DNA from 4 places in the Paenibacillus woosongensis genome. Region 1 is predicted to be linked to each of the others. Evidence: predicted binding sites of a transcription regulator. Region 1 holds the regulator's gene; each other region holds the start of a gene.
What was found. Region 1 encodes Rex, which represses fermentation and respiration genes when NADH is low (regulators of the CRP and FNR family bind a similar motif). Its sites were predicted from a motif close to TTGTGAAATATTTCACAA; they were not measured.
Positions count from the first base shown of each region.

Region 2: the regulator Rex is predicted to act here: its motif matches at 2,753-2,770, upstream of nirB (nitrite reductase large subunit NirB).
Region 3: the regulator Rex is predicted to act here: its motif matches at 3,320-3,337, upstream of pflB (formate C-acetyltransferase).
Region 4: the regulator Rex is predicted to act here: its motif matches at 1,951-1,968, upstream of QNH46_RS22875 (cytochrome ubiquinol oxidase subunit I).

Region 1 covers NZ_CP126084.1:3,132,075-3,136,813, forward strand. Annotated here, with positions in the region: gene QNH46_RS14300 (hypothetical protein) at 1-8, opposite strand, end outside; gene QNH46_RS14305 (cell wall elongation regulator TseB-like domain-containing protein) at 221-706, opposite strand; gene QNH46_RS14310 (amidohydrolase) at 738-2,036, opposite strand; gene QNH46_RS14315 (redox-sensing transcriptional repressor Rex) at 2,026-2,676, opposite strand; gene dinG (ATP-dependent DNA helicase DinG) at 2,716-4,739, opposite strand, start outside.
Region 2 covers NZ_CP126084.1:3,308,292-3,313,030, reverse strand. Annotated here, with positions in the region: gene QNH46_RS15265 (sugar phosphate isomerase/epimerase family protein) at 1-514, shown strand, start outside; gene QNH46_RS15260 (winged helix-turn-helix transcriptional regulator) at 767-1,084, shown strand; gene QNH46_RS15255 (FAD-dependent oxidoreductase) at 1,143-1,715, shown strand; gene QNH46_RS15250 (hypothetical protein) at 1,951-2,634, shown strand; gene nirB (nitrite reductase large subunit NirB) at 2,870-4,739, shown strand, end outside.
Region 3 covers NZ_CP126084.1:3,294,039-3,298,777, forward strand. Annotated here, with positions in the region: gene QNH46_RS15190 (extracellular solute-binding protein) at 1-18, opposite strand, end outside; gene pflA (pyruvate formate-lyase-activating protein) at 185-928, opposite strand; gene pflB (formate C-acetyltransferase) at 987-3,248, opposite strand; gene adhE (bifunctional acetaldehyde-CoA/alcohol dehydrogenase) at 3,534-4,739, opposite strand, start outside.
Region 4 covers NZ_CP126084.1:4,970,547-4,975,285, forward strand. Annotated here, with positions in the region: gene cydB (cytochrome d ubiquinol oxidase subunit II) at 1-470, opposite strand, end outside; gene QNH46_RS22875 (cytochrome ubiquinol oxidase subunit I) at 457-1,863, opposite strand; gene QNH46_RS22880 (stalk domain-containing protein) at 2,218-4,497, shown strand; gene QNH46_RS22885 (nitrous oxide-stimulated promoter family protein) at 4,649-4,739, opposite strand, start outside.

The DNA of each region.
Region 1 (4,739 bases):
AATTTCATTCGCGGCTTCCTCCTATCCTAGTTATATATAAAATATTGCATGAATTGATATACTTCGATATATCACAAACTACAAATAAGAGTATAACATATAGTTCGCGTAATATCGAAACCAAAGTATGAATATATTTAAAATTTTTAGGGAATAGCAAAGAACCTCGCCCACCCGAGCGAGGTTCTCCCTATATACTTTATGGATTGCGCCATCTTGATCAACGATTCGGCAGCGTAAATTTATCAGGCAGAATCGAGCCGTCGCTAAACTTGAAAAACTGATAGTAGTGATGCTCCTTCTCCTTGTAAAAGAGCTGCCAGACATATTCGCCCTCATAGATCCCCGGCATGAGCCTGACGATTCTGATTCCCGGCAGCTGGCTTTTGATGATATCCCGGATCTGCTGCTCGTTGGTTCCGCCGCTAAGAAGCTCTTCATGCGCTTCCCCGCCTTCCGGCAGCCAGACCATCAGTTCTTCACCGTTCTCGTTTTGTCCTTGAACTACCCAGCATACCTCGTCCCACACCGATTTCCACGTCTTGTCGACCGATACGATGCCCGTTTGCTGTTTAGCCGTCTGAATCGCCGCTGATTCCTCATTCCAAGTATCCTGCATGACGTATACATAAAAACGATGAAGGCCAAAGAGCACAAGCAGCAGAATGAGGATAGAAAGCAGGATCCATTTGGTTCTCTTCTTCAACCTTCTCTTCCTTTCCTAAACAAGCTTGAGGCTATCTGGATAACAGACCTTCAAAAGCCGCCTGTGCCTCATGGCGAATCCGCTCTTCATCCAGGGTGAGGCACGCGCCGTGCTTCACGATTTGCTTCCCGTCAACCCATACATGCTCTACATCTTTCGGTCCAGCGGAATATACGACATGAGAAACGTAATCGGTTCTCGGCACAAAATGAGCCTGCTCGGTGTTGAGCGCAATGAAATCCGCTTTCATTCCTGCGGCAAGTTTGCCCGTATTGTTAAGGAACACGGATTGGGCCCCGTATTCTGTCCCCATCCGCAGTGCCTCCAGCGCCGGCACAGCCGTCGGATCTCCTGATACCCCTTTGTGAATCAAAGCGGCGAGTCGAATCTCTTCAAACATGTCTAAATTATTGTTGCTCGCTGCGCCGTCGGTACCGAGCGAAACGGTAACTCCTGCCTTCAGCAGTTCAGGAACCCGCGCTACGCCGCTAGCCAGCTTCAGATTGCTGCCTGGATTGTGTGAAATCGCAACTTTATGGGCAGCGAGCACTTCAATCTCTTCATCTGTCAAATGAACGCCGTGCGCAAGCAGGGTCGGGCGCGAGAACATGCCCAGCTTAAGCAAATGCTCCACCGGTCTTGCCCCGTAATCGGCGACGTTCTGCTCCACCTCGGCCTGCGTCTCCGACATATGTGTATGCATTGGCAAGTCGAGATCATGTGCAGCCTGCACGAACTGCTCAATGTAATCCGGCGGGCAAGTATAAGGCGCGTGTGGCGAAATCATCGCCGTAATCCGGCCGTCCGCTTTGCCGTGCCAATTGCGGGCAAAAGCAACCGCTTCATCCAGCTTCTGCTTCTGTACGTCAGGCGGGCACAGCCCGATCGCCCCGCGCATTAGTACCCCGCGGATGCCGGATTCCTCCGTCACCTGTGCGACCTTGTCCATATGATCATACATATCAAGGAAGGTTGTCGTTCCCCCCTTAATCATCTCCAGTACGGACAGCGCAGTTCCCCAGTACACGTCATTACGTGTGAACTTCGCTTCCATCGGCCACATTTTCTCCTGCAGCCATTTTTGCAGCACCATATCGTCCCCGTAACCGCGCAGCAGCGACATGGCCGCATGACCGTGCGTATTGATCAGACCAGGCAAAAACAACAGGCCTTTTCCGTCCATAACTTCCGCATTCTCGCTGCCTTCCGGGCGCTCGGAGCCAATATAGGTAATAAGGTCGTCCTCAACGAGCATATAACCGTTAACGACAGGTTCTTGTTCTTCCAGCACGGCAAACGTACCGTTTGTGATTAGCAGTTTACGACTCATTCGAAGTAAGTTCCTTTCCGTCATTCAAATAATAGGCAAGACTGAGCAGGTCCGTCGTGAAATCAGCCGCATGTATTCTTACCTCCGATGGCACCTTCAAAATCGTTGGCGCGAAGTTAAGAATCGCTCCGATCCCGGCGGCAACAAGCTGATCCGCCACGCGCTGGGCCTCGAAATCAGGAACCGTAATGATACCGATCCGTATGTTCATCGCTTGTACCGTCTCCACGAGCTCATCGATCGGTTGAACGGTAATATTGTTGATCTTGGTGCCGATTTTGGACGGTGCGGCATCGAATACCGCCACGATTTTCATATTGTCCTTCAGGTAGGCATTATAGTTAGACAGCGCTTGGCCTAGATTACCAGCTCCGACTAGAGCTACATTGATCTGCTGATCCAGATTGAGGATCTGCCGGATTTTTTCAATGAGATAAGACACGTCGTAGCCGATGCCTTTACGGCCAAAATCCCCAAAATAAGCGAGGTCCTTACGGATTTGCGCAGGATTAAGATCAAGCTTCTGGCCCAATTCCTGAGAGGATACCGTAGGCACTTCACGAAGGCTCAGCTCATTGAGGAAACGCAAATACACTGGCAATCTGCGTACAACCGCATCGGAAATTTTTTCTGATTTCATAGCTTTTCTCCCCTTATAATGGCGCGATATGAATTACGGTTATTGCTCCTTTGCCCCCTGGACTTCGTGAACATCCAGCCATTCGGAAATTCTCGGTACCATTTGCTCGGTCGGCATATGTTCCATCTTCGGCCCAGGCAGCGAATATAAGAAATATTTTCCGTAGTAAGATTCCAAGATGCGCGTATCGTACACCACCACTATCCCGCGATCCTGAGAAGAGCGCACCAGGCGTCCAAACCCCTGTTTGAAGCGGATGACGGCCTGCGGCACGGACAGCTTCATGAATGGGTTCTTCTTCTCCTTCTGAAGCCTTTCGCTCTTCGCCTCGACGAGAGGATGGTTCGGCGGCTGGAATGGCAGGCGGACAATAGCTAGGCTGGTCAGCGCCTCCCCCGGTATGTCCACGCCTTCCCAGAAGCTGCTCGTGCCGAGCAGCACGGATGCTTCCTGGCCCTGGAATCTGCGGGTCAGCTTCGTGCGGCTGCCGCTATCCATACCTTGGCCGATGACGGTAATTCCCTCGGAGGATAATTGCTCCTTCAGCGGGTCATAGACCTGGCGAAGCATCCGGTATGACGTGAATAACACCAGCATCCGGCCGCGCGTTGCTATAGCCGTCTCGGCTAACGACTGTACCAGCATCTTCACGAAATGTTCATCCCCCACGCTGCCTTTGACGCTCGGGAAATCACGCGGAATGACGAGCAGCGCCTGGTTTCTGTAATTGAACGGCGAAGGCAGCATGGAGGTCAGCAGCCGGTCGCTGTCAGCGGCTTCCTGCAGTCCAAGCTGTTCGATCATGTACTGGAATGACTTATCCACGGACAATGTAGCCGAGGTCATCACCACGCTCTTCTTTTTGTCGAAGAAATAGTTTTTGAGCTGCTGGCTCACATCGATCGGAACCGCGTAAATCTGCAAGGAGCGGCTGCGGTAATTCCCGTTACCTTCGATCCAGTATACGGTGTCCTCGTCATCAAGTTTCATAAACGAACGGATCGCTTCCCGCTCTGTCGCCAAGTCCTTGAGCAGACCGCTGATATCCGTCAGCAAGCTGTCCGCCCCGTAATCCTCCTGCTCGTCCCGGATGTCGTTCAGCATCCGTTCCCCTTTGCGGACGATGTCCCCCAGCAGCACATAGATATGATTCTCTAGCGCACTGAGCGTATCCCAATCCTTAGGTTTCTTGTGCGGCAGCAAGCGAAGAACAAATTGCCCCGGGTCGCCAGGAGCCGCATCGCTTCGTTCCGGCATTAGGGCGAACAGCATTTCGCTCAGCTTGTCCCAGCTTTCCTTCACATCAAGCAGCGAAGGATAAATGCCATCGATTACAGTGCACCAGTCCGCGGCTTTCTCGCCGGGCGTATTCTGCAGCTGCATTCTCAAATTAGGCAGCTGCCCTGTCTTACTGTCCTTGAATAGGCGGGTTAATGTGTGTACGACCGTAAAGTATTTCATGTGAAGCCCCAAATGCTTGCCTGCCACATCTTCCAAATGATGTGCTTCGTCGATGACCAGCCGTTCGTACCCCGGCAGCAGCTGATGCCCTGCCTGAATATCCGTAAACAGCTTGGAATGGTTCGTGATAACGACATCAGCTACGCCAGCCTCGTGTTTAGCCCGGTGGTAGTAGCATTTGCGAAACCATGGGCAGGAACGCCCCAAGCAGGAATCGGAATCACTGGCCACCGTTTCCCAGAAATCGCCGCCGCGGCTGCTCAAATTCAGTTCCTCATCGTCGCCCGTTTCGGTTTGAGTCAGCCATACGATCATCTGGGCTGCTGTCATGACATCTTCTTTGGGAGAAACGAAATCTCTCCTACTTATTTTATGTTCAAATTTGCGCAGACACAAATAGTGCTGTCTTCCCTTAAATACTGCCGCACGAAATGGAAATGGCACAACCTCAGTTAACAAAGGGATGTCCCGCTCGCGAAGCTGCTCCTGCAAATTGATCGTGTGCGTACTGACCATAACGTTCTCGTCGTGCTTTACGCTGTGATATATGGCCGGCAGCAAATACCCGAGCGATTTGCCCGTGCCAGTTCCGGCCTCGACAA
Region 2 (4,739 bases), 180 kb from region 1:
GGAATGGGGAAAATATGCTGCGGACCGCAATGTGAAAATTGGTCTAGAGCTTCATGGCGGATTTTCCGTCCATACGCCTGGGACCTTGCTGCGTCTGCGCGAGGCCGCAGGCGAAGTGATCGGAGCTAACCTGGATCCGAGTCATATGTGGTGGCAGGGCATCGATCCGGTACAGGCGATTTCCATTCTGGGCCGGGCGGGAGCGATTCACCATTTCCATGCGAAGGATACTTCGGTGGACCCAATCAATGTCAATATGCACGGCATTACGGACATGCAGCCGTATACGGCGATGATGGACCGGGCTTGGCAGTTCCGTACGGTCGGCTACGGCCATGATCTTAAGACGTGGAGCGATATCATCAGCGCTCTTCGCCTGGTCGGCTACGACTATGTGATCAGCATCGAGCATGAAGACGGATTGATGTCGATTGAGGAAGGCTTCACGAAGGCGGTACGCAATCTACAGGGAATCATGATCGAGGATTCCGCCACCGATATGTGGTGGGTATAATTGGTTAAGGAAGCAGTATACTAGAATTAGCGGCTACCGCCTCGGTAGCCGCTTTTTGTTAGATGGCGCGTGACAAGTAGATAGGCAAGGAAGAAATGAAACTTAAAGCGGATTCACTCTGCGCTCTTTTTGCGGTATAATCAAATATTATCCCAGTGTTCACGGTGTAAAAAATATGTTAAGGTTGATATATACTAACTAAACGTAAGTTTTAGGTTTTCCGAGTTCACTCGGGTAGAGAGGTGAAGAGCAATGGAAGATGCGCATCATACGCTGTGTCCGCGGTTCGAGTCGGCATTCTCGATCTTGGGCAAGCGCTGGAACGGACTGATCATTCATTCGTTGATGACCGGGCCTAAGCGATTTAAGGACATCTCCAACTTGATTCCGTCGATGAGCGATAAAATGCTGTCCGAACGGATGAAGGATCTGGAGAATGAAGGCATTCTCGTCCGTCACGTATATCCGGAGACGCCGGTGAGAATCGAATATGAGCTGACGGAAAAAGGGCTGGCATTAGGACCGGTCATGGGCGAGGTTCAATGCTGGGCCGAGAAATGGATCGAATAAGCTTCGTGCCGTTACCTGAGACGGATCGGCACGAATAATAACGAAAGTGGGTGTACTTGTGGCTGAGGTCATTGTGATCGGAGCAGGGCCAGCGGGAGCCAGCGCAGCTTTGTTCCTGGCAAAGGCAGGGAAGGAGACCCTTGTGCTTGATAGCAATACGAGCATGACTAAACGGGCATGGATCGAGAACCATTATGGAGCCAGAGGAATATCCGGTCCGGAGTTACTGCAAATTGGACGTGAACAGGCAGAGAAGTTCGGGGCCAAATTCATCGAAGAGAAGGTAACGGCCATTGATACGAATGGCGGTTCGAAAGTGACCGTGAAGACGGATTCAGGCCGCAGCTTTGAAGCATCCCATATTATTCTGGCTACGGGCGTCCTGACCGATTTGGCCAGCTCCATCGGGCTCGAACTGAAGGAAGGCACGGAACCGCGGATCAAGACGGTGATCCAGACGGACGGAGCTGGAAGAACGAGCAAGCCGCGGATCTGGGCAGCGGGCACGGCTGCCGGCGTCAGCGTCCATACGATCATTACCGCAGGCGACGGAGCTAAGGTAGCCATCGAATTAATCAGCGAGCTTAATGGCGAACGCTACGTTGACCACGATATACTTAAAAGCGAATAACGAAATTGAAGTTATCATGTTATTGTTCTAGATGCGGGCTGCCCTGAAGAGGGGGCCTTTTTTTGTTGGTAGAAATGGTCGGTGGTCTACTATAGTATATGTACTTTAAAATACTTTGCTCTGCATCTATGTTTGAGAACTGGAATCGAGTCCGTTATGCTAGAAAGAGAGAACTCGGGTGAGGCCTAAATGGAAAGCAGGTGCAGATATGAACTATAAGACGGCTTTTATATCAATGTTGACCGCCATGCTCGCTCTGCTCGGGACGGGCTGTGCGTCGCAGACTATAGAAGAGCCTCCGGCTCCGGTGGAACATAAGCATGAGGAACATGACATTACTTTGAAAATCGATGGAAGCACCTTGATCCCTGATGTAACCAGCAGTATTCATTTTGATTATATGGAGGGACTTACCGTACGGCAGGCGCTGGAGAGTCAGCTGATCCAGCTTACGAGTGATGGCAAAGGCATCTTGTCCGTTGGGGATGTAGCGCTGGATACGACTCTGGAATGGGGCGTGAAATTAAACAAGCAGGACTTGAAGCTGGAGGACTGGAACACTAAGCTGAAGAAGGGCGACGTTATCCTCGTCTATGTCAAGACGGTGAGCAGTGAAGGGGATTTGACGGGACAGGAAGCGATCATATTAACCGTAAATTATGGCGTCGCTGGCGGCGGGGAACGGCTGCAGTTTGTGAAACGGTATGAAGATAACATTACGGTAAGGGATCTGCTGAGAATGAGCGGAATCGTTACATTCAATTTGAACAACAAGCAGATTATCGCGGTAAATGGGCAACAGCCGGGCATGCATGAAATGTGGGTTTTAAAGGTAAATCATAAAGAGCTTAAGGAGAACGGGCTGGAAATGCGCCTTAAACCGCATGATAACGTGCAGCTGGAGCTGATCAGAATGTAAATTGGTGATCCTGTGCTCTGAGGGATTGCATTTCGCGAAGATTGGACTAAAATTGCGCAAGGCCGATTTTCGCGAAATGCAGGCTGCAAGCGGGAAGAAAAGAAAAATGTGACAGTTCTTGTGATAATATTCACAATTAATGTGAATGTAATCACAATCTCATAAAATTTTAATTATATAATAACACCATGAAATGGAAACGAAGGATCAAGTTAAGAAGGAGGCATTCTTCGATATGAATACTCACAAACCTAAACTGGTCGTGATCGGGAACGGGATGGCCGGAATCAGTACAGTCGAACAAATTCTGAAGCTGACAACACAATTTGAAATTACGGTATTCGGCAGTGAGCCGCATCCGAACTATAATCGCATCATGCTCTCTTATGTGCTTGAGGGAAGCAAGACGATCGACGATATCGTGCTTAATGACTGGCAATGGTATGCGGACAACGGTATTACGCTGCACACGGGAACCAAAGTCGTAAAAATTGACGAAACGCACAAGGAAGTAGTGACCGAAGAGGGGATGCGGGTTCCTTACGACAAAGTGATTATCGCGACAGGATCAAACTCATTTATTCTGCCTATTCCGGGCAGCGACAAACAAGGCGTGATCGGCTTCCGCGATATTGCAGACTGCAATCAGATGCTGGAGGCTGCTAAGACGTACAAGAAAGCGGCTGTCATCGGCGGGGGACTGCTGGGGCTCGAGGCTGCCAAAGGGCTTGTACAATTGGGCATGGACGTTACGGTTGTCCATTTGATGGAGGATCTGATGGAGCGGCAGCTGGACCATCAGGCCGCGCTTATGCTGCGCGCGGAGCTGGAGCGCCAGGGCATTAAGTTCAAAATGCAGGCGCAGACGGTCGAGCTGCTTGGCGGCGAGAGAGTGAGCGGCCTTCGCTTTGCCGACGATACCGTGCTGGACGCAGAGTTCGTCGTAATGGCCGTAGGCATCAAACCAAACGTTGAGGTAGCCAGGAACAGCGGCATCGAAGTGAACCGAGGCATCGTCGTTAACGATTACATGCAGACGTCGATGAAGGACGTATATTCGGTAGGCGAGTGCAATGAGCATCGCGGCGTATGCTACGGCCTCGTGGCTCCGCTCTTCGAGCAGGGTATGGTGCTGGCAAAGCATATTTGCGGAGTAGAAACCGCCGCCTATGAGGGATCGGTCGTATCAACGAAATTGAAAATTTCCGGCGTGGACGTATTCTCGACCGGCGAATTTATTGACGGACCCGAGCATACGGTCATCGTGAGCAAGGATGATTGGAAGCGCACGTATAAGAAGATCTTGCTGAAAGATGGCATTATGGTTGGCGCCGTCCTGTATGGGGACATCACGGATTCGGCGGAGCTGCAAAAGCTGATCAAACAAAAAACGACCATGACCGACGAGCTGTACAATACGCTGATGGGCACAGGCTGCTGCGGCAGCGGGGCGAAGAAAGCGGCCACGGTCGAGACGATGTCCGACGATGAAATCGTCTGCGGCTGCAACGGAGTGACCAAAGGAAGTATCATTGACGCAGTTACGAACCAGGGCCTGACGACGGTAGACGAAATCAAGGCCTGCACTGGGGCAACCCGTTCGTGCGGAGGCTGCAAGCCGGTCGTTGAGCAAATTCTGCAATATGTGCTGGGAGACGGGTTCAAAACCGCAGCGAAGCAGGGCATCTGCGGCTGCACCACGCTCAGCCGCGACGAAATCGTCGCCGAGATCAAAGCCAAGGGTCTGCAGACGACCAAAGAGGTCATGCATGTTCTCGGCTGGAATGAGCCGGAAGGCTGTTCGAAGTGCCGCCCTGCGCTCAATTATTACCTGGGTATGATCTATCCGGACACCCATGAGGACGAGAAAGAATCGCGCTTCGTCAATGAACGGATGAACGCCAACATTCAGAAGGATGGAACGTATACGGTCGTTCCGCGGATGTACGGGGGCGTAACGACACCGGAAGATTTGAAGAAGATCGCCGATGTCTCGCTGAAATACGACGTTAAGGTAGTTAAAGTGACCGGTGGCCAGCGCCTCGATTTGATTGGCGTGAAAAAGGAGGACCTGCCGAAGGTATGGGAAGAGCTCGGCATGCCGT
Region 3 (4,739 bases), 160 kb from region 1:
TATGGAACGATTTCTCATTGAATGCAAAGCCCCCTATTTTAGATGAAGCTATCTCTATTATAGTCTGGGCAGCTGCCTTTCGTAAGGGAATAATTCTCTGCAACAGGGGGAGGATTAAACGAAAAAAGAGCCGTCCTGATCAGCGATCTGCCAATCGGGACGACCCGTTTCTAGCCATATGATGTTATGAAATCGCGGATAGCGTCTGCTTTTTTCCTTCTTCAATCAGCTCGTATGCCCGCTGAACCTCTGCCTCCGTCGGTGAAGGCACGCCCTCCAATGGATAACTCCAGCCTAGCTCCTGCCACTTGTATATGCCCATCTGATGATACGGAAGTATTTCAAATTTCTCTACGGCGTTCAGTTCACCGATAAAGCGTCCGAGATCCAGCAAATCCTGTTCATCATCGGTCAGGCCTGGAACAAGCACGTATCTGATCCACATGCTGCGGCCTTCCTTAGACAGCCATTTCGCCATGTTCAGCATGCGTTCGTTCGGCTTGCCGGTCAGCTTGATATGCTTCTCGTTGTCAATATGCTTCAAGTCAAGCATGACCAGATCGGTGACATCCAATAGCTCGATAATTTTCGGGCCTTCATTATAACCGTTCGTATCGAGCGTCGTATGCAGATTCCAGCGCTTCTTCACTTCACGGAATAATTCCGTTACGAATGGCGCCTGCAGCGTAGCTTCTCCACCGGAGACCGTCAACCCGCCGCCTGACGTCCGATAGTAGTTGAGGTACGGCTCAATTTCAGCAAGCACCTCTTCCAGGGTCATTTCTTTACCGTCCGTCAGGCTCCATGTATCGGGATTGTGGCAATATTGACATTTCAGCAAGCAGCCCTGCATGAAGAGGACGAAGCGAATGCCCGGGCCATCGACCGTTCCGAATGTCTCCAATGAATGTATGCGACCTTTAAGCATGTTTCGTCACCCTTTCTGTAATTGGCTGCATGTATTGCATTCCATCCCCCTATCTGTATTACATCGAACCATGGAAGGTGCGGTTGATGACATCGAGCTGCTGTTCGCGAGTCAGCTTGATGAAGTTAACGGCATAGCCGGATACGCGAATCGTCAGCTGCGGATAATTCTCAGGGTGCTCCATCGCATCCATCAATTGTTCGCGGTCAAAGACGTTGACGTTCAGGTGATGGGCTTTGCTGCCGAAGTAGCCGTCCATCATGGCAACCAGGTTGTTCTTGCGGATTTCCGGTTCTTTGCCGAGCGCTTTTGGCACGATCGAGAATGTGTTGGAAATACCGTCAAGGCTGTGCTCGTAAGGCAGCTTGGCGACAGAGCTCAGGGATGCCAGCGCACCCTTCTTATCGCGGCCGTGCATCGGGTTAGCCCCTGGCGCGAACGGTTCGCCTGCTTTACGACCATCTGGCGTTGTTCCCGTCTTCTTACCATATACCACGTTGGAGGTAATCGTCAAAACAGATTGCGTCGGCATTGCGTTACGATATGTTTTGTGCTTGCGAATCATCTCCATGAAGCTCTCAACGAGTTCAACGGCAATTTGGTCAACCTTATCGTCGTTGTTGCCGTAGCAAGGGAAGTCGCCTTCGATTTCAAAGTCTACGGCGATGCCGTTTTCGTTGCGGATCGGTTTGACTTTCGCGTATTTGATAGCACTGAGCGAATCGGCCGCTACGGACAGGCCGGCGATACCGCAAGCCATCGTGCGGAGAATGTCGCGGTCATGCAAGGCCATTTCTATCCGCTCGTAGCAGTATTTATCGTGCATATAGTGAATGACATTCAATGTATTTACATACAATTTAGCAAGCCATTCCATCATCGGCTTGAAGCGTTTCATCACTTCATCGTAATCGAGATATTCGGATGTGATGGCCGGGAATTCAGGAGCAACCTGAGCACCGGATTTCTCGTCCTTACCGCCGTTGATCGCATACAGCAGCGCTTTGGCCAGATTCGCGCGAGCGCCGAAGAATTGCATTTGTTTCCCGATTTCCATCGCGGATACGCAGCAAGCGATACCGTAGTCGTCGCCATAGATCGGACGCATCAAATCATCGTTTTCATATTGAATCGAGCTTGTCTCGATGGATACTTTGGCGCAGTATTTCTTGAACGCCTCCGGCAATTGCTCAGACCAGAGCACGGTCAGGTTAGGCTCAGGCGCAGGTCCCAGGTTATACAGCGTATGCAGAAAACGGAAGCTGTTCTTGGTTACGCGGGTAGCACCTTGTACCGTCATCCCGCCGATCGATTCGGTTACCCAAGTAGGGTCTCCGCTGAACAGCTCATTGTATTCCGGCGTACGGAGGAATTTCACAATGCGCAGCTTCATGACGAAATGGTCTACCAGCTCTTGTGCTTCAACTTCTGTAATTGTGCCTTCGGCAAGGTCACGCTCGATGTAGACATCGAGGAAGGAAGATACGCGTCCAAGGGACATCGCCGCGCCGTCCTGCTCCTTAACAGCAGCCAGATATGCGAAATAGAGCCATTGGAATGCTTCTTTTGCGGTCGTCGCAGGTCTGGAAATATCGAAGCCGTGCATTTCACCCAGCTGTTTCAATTCGCCAAGTGCGCGGATTTGCTCGGACAGCTCTTCACGCAGCCGGATGACATCCTCGTCGATCACATCGACTTCAAGACCTTTCAGTTCATTTTGTTTTTGTTTGATCAGGAAGTCTACGCCATAAAGGGCCACCCGGCGATAGTCGCCAATGATCCGGCCGCGTCCGTAAGCATCAGGCAGACCTGTAATAATACCAGCTTTGCGGGCCGCTCTCATCTCCGTAGTATATGCATCGAAAACGCCTTGGTTATGCGTCTTGCGAATCGTCGTAAACATTTCAATAATGCTTTCCGGCAAATCAAATCCATAAGCTTTGCAGGAATTGAAAACCATGTTAATGCCGCCGAATGGATGGATCGTACGTTGGAACGGTGCGCTGCCCTGCACGCCGACGATTTGTTCCTTCTCCTTATCCAAATAGCCTGGAGCATGAGATACAATCGTAGATGGCGTGTTCACGTCAACATCGAGCACCCCTCCAGCTTCCCGCTCTTTCTTGGTTAGATCGGAAACGATATCCCACAGGGCCACCGTGTTGTCCGTAGGTCCTGCCAAGAAAGCTTCGTCACCGTGATAAGGGGCAATGTTATGGTCGATAAAATCGCGAACATTGACTTCCTTCATCCATTTCCCTTTTTTAAAACCTCTCCATGCGGACTGTACTTCTTGTACTTCTTTTTCAATCACCGACATCTGTATTCCCTCCATTTATATAGTGTATGCGGGGTTGAAGGCTACATCCCGCACCCTTGGATCCCTAAAATTTGTGATAATTTTCACAATTCAGACACTGATAAGCCCATTTTTACCATTTATACGAATCCATTCAACTCATCAACGTATGAGGGATCTTTATACTGCTATGATATACCAGATTGGACAAAAGGATTGTGACAAATATCACGTTTCGAGTGATATTTGTCACTATTTATTGAACGCCTTATATTCTAATTATTTAAATTTTAGGCAGCCCGGATTTTACTCCTCAAAGCGTCCGTAGAATGCGTCGCGGTATACTTCCGCAAGCTCGCTGACCAGCGGCAGCTTCGGATTCGCCGTCGTACATTGGTCCTCGAAAGCACGGTCAGCCAAGTAATCCACGCGCGCTTCGAAGTCCTTCGCATCGAAGCCTAGCTCCTGGAAGCTCGCCGGAATGCCAAGCTTCTTGTTCAGCTCGCGGATCGCGTTGATGAGGCTCTTGACGCCTTCTTCCGTCGTACGAGCAGGCAGTCCCAGGATGCGGGCGATTTCCGCATAGCGCTCGTCAGCCACAAAGTGTTTGTATTTAGGCCATGCTGCGAATTTCGTAGGCTTTTTCGCGTTGTAGCGAATCACGTGCGGCATCAGAATCGCGTTGGTACGGCCATGTGCGGTATGGTATTGACCGCCCCATTTATGCGCCAGGCTGTGGTTGATTCCCAGGAACGCATTGGCAAAGGCCATACCTGCCAGCGTCGAAGCATTATGCATTTTCTCGCGCGCCAGCTTGTCGCCGGTCAACGCCGATTGCTCCAGGTACTGGAATACGAGCTGGATGGCTTTGATAGCAAGACCGTCCGTATAATCATTCGCCATGACCGATACGTAAGCTTCAATCGCATGCGTCAGAACGTCCATGCCCGTGTCGGCTACAGCCACTTTCGGCAGGCTGTATACGAATTCAGGATCGATAATTGCCACGTCTGGCGTCAGCTCGTAATCGGCAAGCGGATATTTCGTATTGCCGTTGATTTTATCCGTAATAACTGCGAACGAAGTCACTTCCGAACCTGTACCCGAAGTTGTAGGAATCGCTACGAATTTGGCTTTTTGACCGAGACGCGGGTATTTGTAGATCCGTTTGCGGATATCCATGAATTTTTGCTTCAGGTTATGGAAGTCGGTATCCGGATATTCATAGAACAGCCACATTCCTTTTGCAGCGTCCATCGGCGAACCGCCGCCGAGTGCGATGATGCAGTCCGGCTGGAATTTAGCCATCAGCTCGGTTCCCCGTTCCACCGTCGTTGTCGATGGATCCGGCTCAACATCCGAGAACACTTCGATTGCAACTGGAGTTTGGCGCTGACGCAAATAATGCTCGACTCTTTCTACATATCCGAGTTTGACCATCATCGGGTCGGTTACGATCAGCACCCGGCTGATGTCCGGCATTTTGGCTAGATATTGCGTCGAATTTTTCTC
Region 4 (4,739 bases), 1.8 Mb from region 1:
ATATCGAACAATCCGGCCTTCATCTCCATATCGCTGTCGATTGGCAGTCCTTTGAGCAGCCCGGAGAACACCACGCCGAGCAGAAACGGAGGCAGCAGACTTCCAAGGAAAATGGCCAGATCCCAAGTGTTCTTCCAGCGCTGGCTCTTCCCCTTGCCGCGGAATTCAAAGGCGACCCCGCGGCCGATCAAGGCCAGCAGCAATACGACAAGCGGTGTGTAGTAGCCGCTGAACAGCGTGGCATACCAGTTCGGGAAGGCCGCAAACATCGCGCCGCCCGCCGTCAGCAGCCAGACTTCGTTCGCATCCCAGAAGGGACCGATCGAGTTAATCAGCACCCTTCTTTCCATATCATTCTTAGCTAGAAACCGCGTACTCATCCCTACCCCGAAATCAAAGCCCTCGAGGAAGAAGAAACCGATAAACAGAACTGCAACGAGGATGAACCAGAGCTCATTAAGAGATAGCATGGTATCCCTCCTTACCATATGGATCTGCCGATTGCTCATCATCATTCGCATTGTCGGCATAAGGGCCTTTCTTAATCACTTTAACGAATAAATACACCATCACTGCAGCCAATACCGCATAAATTGCCGTAAATGCGATAAGCGAGAATAGGATCTGGCCGGAGGTGACGCTCGGCGATATGCTGTCCTCGGTCCGCATGTAGCCGAACACCGTCCACGGCTGACGTCCGATTTCCGTCATGATCCAGCCTGACGTATTCGCAATGAACGGCAAGGAAATCGCCCACAGCATGATGCGGTAGTACCATTTGTTCGGACGGTCCAGCTTTTTGCGCCATGCCAGATAGGTGCCGTACATCCCGAGCACGATCATCAATGATCCTGCCGCAACCATGACCCGGAAGCTCCAGAAGGTGGTCCGCACGGGCGGAACGTAGTCGCCGGGACCGTAAGTTTGCTCGTATTCGGCCTGCAGCTCGTTCATCCCTTTCACCTCGCCGGAGAATTCGCTATAGGACAAGAAGCTGAGCAGATACGGAATTTTGATTTCAAACGTGTTTTCTCCGGTCTTCGGATCGATATGCGCATATACCGTCCAAGGTGCCGGATCGCCGCTCTTGCCCCATAAGCTCTCAGCGGCTGCCATTTTCATCGGCTGGGTCTTTACCAAATACTGCGCCTGCTGGTGACCGTACAATGCCGTGGCAAACGAAGTAATCAAACCGATAATAATCGCGATGGTGAACGATTTTTTGAAGAGCTCCACATCCTGGCGTTTCATCAATTTATAGGCGCTGATGCCCGTAATGAGGAACGCTCCTGTCGCAAATGCGCCGAGCACCGTATGCGGGAATTCCACCCACAGCTGACCGTTGCTGATCAGTGCGAAGAAGTCATTCATTTCCGCCCGGCCGTTATTGATCGTAAAACCGACAGGACGCTGCATAAACGAGTTGGCCGCCAAAATCCAGAAGGCGGATGCAATCGTACCGAGAGATACGAGCCAAATGCTAAGCAAGTGCACTCGCTTGGACAGTCGGTCCCATCCGAAAATCCACAACCCGATAAACGTTGATTCCATAAAAAAGGCGAATAGCGCTTCAACGGCCAGTGGAGCACCGAAGACGTCGCCCACAAAGCGCGAGTAGTCCGACCAGTTCATGCCGAACTGAAATTCCTGCAGAATCCCGGTTACGACCCCCACGGCGAAGTTAATGAGGAATAATTTCCCCCAGAACTTGGCCATGCGCTTGTAGATTTCTTTCCCTTTGGCCACATACATGGTTTCCATGATCGCGATGAGCAGCACCAGACCTATGGACAACGGCACAAAGAAGAAGTGAAAGATTGTTGTTGCTGCAAATTGGATACGCGCAAGCATTACCGGATCCATAAAAATACACCCTTCTTTCATCTTTGGTTTCACTATTGTGAATTCTATCACGGATTTATGAAAATAAACGGGTAAAAAGTAATCGTTTTGTGACAAGAATCACATAATGCGGTGTTCAGCGTGTTGACAACGCCGGAAACCCGCATCGCGACAAGGTTTTTTCGAGACATTTGCATTTGTGGAGATATTGTGAATGGGCCTCTTGAGCAAAACGGCAACCTGCATCTTTTGCCTTTGACCGTAACTTTTCATCCCTATGCAGCGTCTAAACATGAGGTACAGAAAACTGGAAGTGGCTACGTACTCATTTATTCTAATTGTCAAATATTTAATAGAAGGAGTCATTATATCAAGATGAAATTGAAAAGCATTTCTCTAGCAGCTGCGCTCCTCGTCTTACAGGCCGCACTGGCTGTACCTGCCGCTATGGCGCAGGCACCCGTTTATGGTTCAGTCGTCCAGGAGGAGAACCTGCCAGGCCATCAGGTACATACTTTAACAAATGCGGTAGCCGCTGGCACTACAGATTCGAACGGCGTTCCGGCACAAAGTCCGGCAGACGCGACTGTACCGGGCAATACCGAATCCGGCAACGCTGAAGCCGGCAATACTAGCGAAGGTTCAACCAAGCCGCAAGCTCCTGAAGCTCCCGCATCGGAGCAGCCGGCAGGCGATTCAGCATCAGACCATTCTACGCCAGATACTTCCGTACCGGGTAGTCCATCCGACACTGCGGCCGATAACCCAGCTGCCCCGCCAAGCGGAGGAGGCCAGCTGATTCTTTATATGAACAGCACGCGCATGGAGCAGGACGGCCAGGAGTATACCTCTTCCCAGCCCATGACCGTGAAGGACGGCGTATCCTATGTCAGCATTCGCTCCCTGGTCGACCGGGTCGGTTACCAAATCGCCTATGACGCGAAGACGAAGGAGACGATTATCAAATACGGGGACGATGAGCTCCGCTTCAAGACCGACAGCAAGACTTACCGTGTGAACGGCAAAACGATGACGATGAAGGGCGCCAGCTACCAGGACAATAACGTGTTCATGGTGCCGCTCACCTCCATCACCCAGGCCCTCAACATTTCTTATAAAGTAGAGGGCAAAAAGGTCATCATGCAGTTGTCCACCAAACCCGTTGCTTCCTTCACGGTGCTGAACGACAAAATTATAGCCGGTGAAACGACGGTGCTCTATCAAACGAAGTCCTCCTCCCCTAAAGGCGTGCCCATCGTCGATGAGAGATGGGAAGGACGGCAGGACATCTTTGCATCGGCGGGCACTTACACGGTTTCCTATTCCGTCCAGGATGCCAATGGAGAGTGGAGCGATCCTTATGTCCGGACGATCGTCGTCGCCAATCCGAACGTTCCTCCTGTAGCCCAGTTCAAGACGGACAAGGACCAATACAAGATGGGCGAACCGATTACGATTACCGACCTGAGCTATGACGAAGACGGCGAGATCGTCGACCGGCAATGGATGAACAACTATCCGGCTTTCTTTACGCCGGGGCCCGTCATTATCCAATTGATCGTTACGGACAACGACGGGGCATCCTCAAAAATTGAGCATACGATCAATATTACGACGGAGACGCTGTATACGAAGGATGAGTTCTCCAAGCTCTTCACCCCGATCGGCAGCAACTTTACGATCAACGGCGGAGAAGCCCTTGGCTACGAACGGCTCACCTACACCTATTCGACGGAGCCGTACACGCTGTTCAAGGATAATGGCCCTGAGCCTGTGTACTCCGAAGGCATGCTGTACCGGGATACGATTAGCGGCCTGACACGGTTCATGACGCACCATGTCAATAAAACCGAGGAGAAGGGCAAAGTCTACATTATCGCCAAAAATATCAACGAGGTACCGGCCAATTTGGAGGTCATCACCTCAGGCATGGCCGGCCCGGATATTTATGCCGAAATTACCGGGACGAAATCCGTCGCCCGTTATTTTGAGAATTACAAGAATGACAGCAAGAAGCAAACGATCACGCTGGCTCCCGGCGAGAGCAAAATCATCTTCGATGACATGATTAAGCTAGCCCTGAAGCCGCAGGAGACGATCTCTTTCCTGGGCGATCTTTATAGTGACTCGCCGATTGAATACACCAGTGTCTTCGTCAAAGACGGTCAAGACCCGCTCGAAGTTGTAGACACGCTGCCGGTGCTCGACCCGATTCAATCGGTCATGCGCGGCACATTTACGGATTCCACGCGGATATTCGAGCATTACGAAACGATCGGCGGCGGCAAGAACTACCGCCTGTCCCTGACGGATAATTCCGCCGATCCTTTCCAGATCGGGACGGACACGGTGCTGGGCGTATCCAGCGTCAATGCGGGCAACTACGGCGTTATCTATAAAATCAAGCTGCGCGTAGCTCCTCGCACGCTAATCACGTTTAATCCGCGCGGAGGATTGTACATGGGAGCTGCCCTGATCAACGGCAACCTGGTCAGCTTCTCCCATACAGGCAAAGACAATGTTTCCAGCCAGACCAGCGTGCTGCACCGTACCGGAGATTCCGAAGAAATCGTAGAAATTTGGACGACACCGTCCGCAGGAAGCAACTTGCCATTTTCCATTCTGTTCATGCCTCTTCCTGAAATTAAGCACTAATAAACTCATACCTATAAATATCAACAGCCACCCCTCGCAGCATTGCTGCATATTGGGGTGGCTGTTCCTTTTGCGAGCCAGTGCATCCGCGTCATGCCGGGAAGCCGCTGTACAGTTCGGGCCACGCGGTGCTGCAATACATGACGGCGGTCTAGATGCTGCGGCTGGTTCTGCCGTCGAGGACATGGCGGAAAGCGAGCCAGGGATGCCTGAACAGCATTCGAGCCCCGGCATAGCGCATC